2 linked regions of the Stappia indica genome follow. Each later gene encodes a partner of the first gene's protein in a complex. Links are inferred from orthologs where the notes say so. Each region holds a gene or a part of one and is shown in the gene's direction. Other genes may lie near its edges.

Region 1 (2,847 bases):
GGCGCCTACATCAAGCTCGCTGTTAGCACTCTCATTCACAGAGTGCCAACGTGGTCGGCGATCCGGGCGACCCCGACGGAGGGGCGCAGGCGCGACAAGTACCACGCTGGCCCCAAAAGGAAAGAGCACGACATGAAGTTCCGTCCTCTGCATGATCGCGTCGTCGTTCGCCGCGTCGACTCCGAAGCGAAGACCGCCGGTGGCATCATCATTCCGGACACCGCCAAGGAAAAGCCGCAGGAAGGCGAAGTCGTCGCCGTCGGCCCCGGTGGCCGCAAGGACAATGGCGATCTGATCGCCCTCGACGTCAAGGCTGGCGATCGCGTGCTGTTCGGCAAGTGGTCGGGCACCGAAGTCAAGATCGACGGCGAAGACCTTCTGATCATGAAGGAAAGCGACATCATGGGCGTGGTCGGCTAAGCCGCACCGCGCTTTTCCTGTCCTTTTCGCGGTCGCCAGCCGCAGGCCCTCTTCAAGGCCGCAGGCGCGATACCGCGACGACCCAAACCACATGGAGACCTGAAAATGGCTGCCAAAGACGTCAAGTTCTCTTCCGACGCCCGCGACCGCATGCTGCGCGGCGTGGACATCCTCGCCAACGCCGTCAAGGTGACGCTCGGCCCGAAGGGCCGCAACGTCGTCATCGACAAGGCCTTCGGCGCCCCGCGCATCACCAAGGACGGCGTCTCCGTCGCCAAGGAAATCGAGCTTGAGGACAAGTTCGAGAACATGGGCGCGCAGATGGTGCGCGAAGTCGCGTCGAAGACCAACGACATCGCCGGCGACGGCACGACCACCGCGACCGTCCTGGCCCAGGCCATCGTCCGCGAGGGCGTCAAGGCCGTTGCCGCCGGCATGAACCCGATGGACCTGAAGCGCGGCGTCGACCTGGCTGCCCAGACCGCCGTCAAGGACCTCGAGGCCCGCTCCAAGAAGATCTCCACCTCCGCCGAAGTGGCGCAGGTCGGCACGATCTCGGCCAACGGCGACACCCAGATCGGCGAGGACATCGCCAGCGCGATGCAGCGCGTCGGCAACGAGGGCGTGATCACCGTCGAGGAGGCCAAGTCGCTTGAGACCGAGCTCGAGGTCGTCGAGGGCATGCAGTTCGACCGCGGCTACCTGTCGCCCTACTTCGTGACCAATGCCGAGAAGATGGTCGCCGAGTTGGAGAAGCCGTACATCCTGCTGCACGAGAAGAAGCTCTCGAACCTGCAGGCCATGCTGCCGATCCTCGAGGCCGTCGTCCAGTCCAGCCGTCCGCTGCTGATCATCGCCGAGGACGTCGAGGGCGAGGCTCTCGCCACGCTCGTGGTCAACAAGCTGCGTGGCGGCCTGAAGATCGCCGCCGTCAAGGCTCCGGGCTTCGGTGACCGCCGCAAGGCCATGCTCGAGGACATCGCCGTCCTGACCGGCGGCACGGTGATCTCCGAGGATCTCGGCATCAAGCTCGAGAACGTCACGCTCGACATGCTCGGCACCGCCGAGAAGGTCTCCATCACCAAGGAGAACACCACCATCGTCGACGGCGCCGGCGACAAGGCCGACATCGAGGGCCGCGTTGCGCAGATCAAGGCGCAGATCGAGGAGACCACCTCCGACTACGACCGCGAGAAGCTGCAGGAGCGTCTTGCCAAGCTCGCCGGCGGCGTCGCGGTGATCCGCGTCGGCGGTGCGACCGAGGTCGAGGTGAAGGAGAAGAAGGACCGCGTCGACGACGCCCTCAACGCGACCCGTGCGGCCGTTGAGGAAGGCATCGTCCCGGGCGGCGGTGTTGCCCTGCTGCGTGCCAAGAAGGCCGTCGAGGCCCTGACCTCCGACAATCCGGACATCATGGCCGGCATCAAGATCGTCCTGCGCGCTCTTGAGGCTCCGATCCGCCAGATCGCCCAGAACGCGGGCGTCGAGGGTTCGATCGTGGTCGGCAAGATCCTGGAGAACAACGACGAGACGTTCGGCTTCAACGCCCAGACGGAGAAGTACGTCAACATGGTGGAGACCGGCATCATCGACCCGACCAAGGTCGTGCGCACGGCCCTCCAGGACGCGGCTTCGATCGCCGGCCTGCTGATCACCACCGAGGCGATGGTCGCCGAGCTTCCGAAGAAGGACGCTCCGGCTCCGGCCATGCCGGGCGGCGGTATGGGCGGCATGGACTTCTAAGAAGTCCATAAAGCCAGAAACAACGAATGGGCGGCCCTCGGGCCGCCCATTTGCGTTTATGGGGGCTGCGTCCCACAGCCGTCATCAGCTCATGTCGGCGAGTTGGTCCCTCATTCCCGTCTTGAAGACGGCCCCGATCTTTCGCACGAGGGGAGTTAAAAGCACCTCACCCGATTTTGCGTGCAAGGGGTGTCCTCCCGGTTCCAGCGAAGCTGGAGACCGGGAACCAGTAACCACAGGAGATACGACTCAGGTCGCGGCGTCGGAGCTGCGGCGTGAGCGCCACAACCGCGCCCGGCGGATACTGGATGCCTGCCTGTCGCAGGCATGACAGCCGAGAAGGTGACGAATGCCTTCCCGCCTCACGCCGGCCGGGGTGCCAATGGGCACCGGGTCGCGGCTTCGCCTTGCCCGGCGTGACAGCCTGGGTGGGTGGCACCGCCTCACAACCTCACCCGCATGGACAGCCGCGCGGGCAAAGGGTATGGCGAGGCCGGAGAGCCGCCCGGAAAGGCCGGCGAGAGAGAACCTACGAGAAGACCTGAGGAAAAGTGCAATGGACCGCGAAACGCTAGCCCGCATCGAGCGGCTGGAAGAGCAGCTCGCCTTCCAGACGCGCACCGTCGAGGACCTGAACGAGGTGGTCACCCGCCAGGCCGACCAGATCGACATGCTGAACCGCCG
Region 2 (2,830 bases), 650 kb from region 1 along the record:
GTTCTTCCACGATGTTCTGGTGTTCGGATGCACGCATCCGGCGAAGACGTCTTGGGTCGAGCGAAGAAACGCTGGGTAAAACAAGTATGGTCACAGCATTCGAAAGATCCGGAAAGAAGACGACAATGAGCAGCAAGAAAGCACCGAACCCCATCGACGTGCATGTTGGCAGCCGCGTGCGACTGCGCAGGATGATGCTTGGAATGAGCCAGGAGAAGCTTGGCGAGAGCCTTGGCATCACATTTCAGCAGATTCAGAAGTATGAAAAAGGCACCAACCGCATCGGCGCCAGCCGGCTGCAGCACATCGCCACGATCCTGAAGGTGCCGGTCGCCTTCTTCTTCGAGGATGCGCCGGGCACGCCGGACGATGCGAGCGGCTTCGGCGAGGCCAAGCCGGCATCCTATGTGGTCGATTTCCTGTCTTCCTCGGAAGGCCTGTCGCTGAACAAGGCCTTCGTGCGGATCGAGGATGCCAAGGTGCGGCGCCGTGTCGTCGACCTCGTCCGCGCCCTGGCCGGCGAAGAGGTCTGATACCCGGATTTCATGATGCGGACGGACGGCGAAGGCCTTGCCTTCTCCGCCCGGTCCGCAGGTCCTGCCGGACTGCGGTACAACCGCGCCGTTGCCGGTTGCGGTCCCGCATGGCTTGACGAGCCGTCGTCTTCGCTGGCATGTGTCGTGCGTGGCGGCGGGGGTCCCTGCCGCTTCTTTCTATTCTTCCCAGAAGGACGGTTGAACGTGGCTCGTCAAGATTATCTCTTCACTTCCGAATCCGTGTCGGAAGGCCATCCGGACAAGGTCTGCGACCGCATTTCGGATACGGTCGTCGATGCATTCATCGCCGAGATGCCGGAGGCGCGCGTCGCCTGCGAAACGCTGGCAACCACCAATCGCGTGGTGATTGCGGGCGAGACCCGCGGTCCGGCGACGATCACCAACGAATACATCGCGCATCTGGCGCGCATGGCCATTCGCGACATCGGCTATGAGCAGGAGGGCTTCCACTGGGAGGCCTGCGACATCGCCGTCCACCTGCACGCCCAGTCGGCCCACATCGCCCAGGGCGTCGATGCGGCCGACAACAAGGACGAAGGCGCCGGCGACCAGGGCATCATGTTCGGCTACGCCTGCCGCGAGACGCCGGAGCTGATGCCGGCGCCGATCTACTATTCGCACAAGATCCTCCGCCTGCTGGCCGAAGCCCGCAAGACCGGCAAGGAGCCGGCGCTCGGGCCGGACGCCAAGAGCCAGGTCACCGTGCGCTACGAGAACGGTCTGCCGGTCGGCGTGACCTCGATCGTGCTGTCGACCCAGCACCTCGACCCCAAGCTCACCTCCCATGACATCCGCGCCATCGTCGAGCCCTACATCGTCACGGCGCTGCCGGGCGGCTGGGTCACCAAGGACACCGCGTGGCACGTCAACCCGACGGGCGCCTTCGTGATCGGCGGTCCCGACGGCGATGCCGGCCTGACCGGCCGCAAGATCATCGTCGACACCTATGGCGGTGCTGCCCCGCATGGCGGCGGCGCCTTCTCGGGCAAGGACCCGACCAAGGTCGACCGTTCGGCGGCTTACGCAGCCCGCTATCTCGCCAAGAACGTGGTTGCGGCCAATCTGGCCGACCGCTGCACCATCCAGCTCTCCTACGCCATCGGCGTCGCCGAGCCGCTGTCGGTCTATGTCGACCTGCACGGCACCGGCAAGGTCGACGAGGCGAAGCTGGAAAAGGCCCTGCGCGAGGTGATGAACCTGACCCCGCGCGGCATCCGCCAGCACCTCAGCCTGAACCGGCCGATCTACGCCCGCACGGCCGCCTATGGCCACTTCGGCCGCGAGCCGGAGGAGGACGGTGGTTTCTCCTGGGAGAAGATCGACCTGGTGCACGCGCTGCGCGACGCCGTCGCCTGACATCGTGCCGGGCCGAAAGGCCGCGGCTTGCCATCCCGCCCGGCACCCTGGTGCCGGGCGGACGTCGTTTCCGCTGCCCCGCGACGTGTCGCCCAAGGGCATAGAGTGCCGGACCTGCACGCATATGACCGACCACAGCAAGGGCTCCTTCTTCGGCCGCCGCGTCGGCAAGCCGCTTCGCGCGCAGCGCCGCGAAGTCTTCGAAAGCGCCCTTGAGCGCCTGCAGCCGGACCTGTCGCAGCCGGCGCCGCAAGACGTGCGCGAGCTGTTTGCGGGCAAGGTCGAGACGGTGTGGATGGAGATCGGCTTCGGCGGCGGCGAGCACCTTTTGCACGAGGCAAGGCGGCTGCCGCAGACCGGCTTCATCGGCGTCGAGCCTTTCGTCAGCAGCCTCGCCAAGGCGGTGGTCGAGGTGGAGACGGAGGAGCTCGCCAATGTCCGGGTCTATGGCGACGACGCGATCAAGCTGCTTGACTGGCTGCCGGACGCCTCGCTCGACGGCATCTACCAGCTCTACCCCGACCCCTGGCCCAAGCGCCGGCACTGGAAGCGCCGCTTCGTCAATCCGGTCAATCTGGACCGCATGGCACGCGTGCTGAAGCCCGGTGCGCTCTACCGCTTCGCCAGCGACATCGACACCTATGTCGACTGGACGCTGGCCCGCCTGCTCGCCCATCCCGCCTTCGAATGGACGGCGGAAGCTGCGCCCGACTGGCTGGTTCCCTGGCAGCCCTGGTCGGGCACGCGCTACGAGGCAAAGGCCTATCGCGAGGGCCGCAAGGGCCACTATCTGGAGTTCCGCAAGGTCTGATACGGGGCGGCGGAATCCGGGCAAGCGGCGAATTTTCTTGCGTTTGGCGGCTATCGGCGTATAGTGACGCTACTCAAATTCTCTATCGGCTCGCATGAGCAGTATG

The links. The genes of interacting proteins can lie anywhere in the genome.
Region 2: the proteins of groL (region 1) and metK are in contact, whole or in part, in a cryo-EM structure (PDB 8P4O), measured with the Escherichia coli proteins. The link is inferred for Stappia indica from one-to-one orthologs.

What each region holds. Positions count from the first base shown.
Region 1 is NZ_CP046908.1:3,880,956-3,883,802, reverse strand. Bases 4-2,844 are described here. They hold groL (chaperonin GroEL), read left to right. Parts: upstream 4-525; coding sequence 526-2,163; downstream 2,164-2,844. Other genes in these bases: GH266_RS18105 (SlyX family protein), read left to right, coding at 2,720-2,844; groES (co-chaperone GroES), read left to right, coding at 133-420. Outside these bases: more of GH266_RS18105, read left to right, coding at 2,845-2,847.
Region 2 is NZ_CP046908.1:3,235,483-3,238,312, forward strand. What follows is about bases 3-2,826. They hold metK (methionine adenosyltransferase), read left to right. Parts: upstream 3-740; coding sequence 741-1,913; downstream 1,914-2,826. Other genes in these bases: GH266_RS15210 (helix-turn-helix domain-containing protein), read left to right, coding at 126-533; trmB (tRNA (guanine(46)-N(7))-methyltransferase TrmB), read left to right, coding at 2,038-2,724. UniProt on the Escherichia coli protein: Catalyzes the formation of S-adenosylmethionine (AdoMet) from methionine and ATP.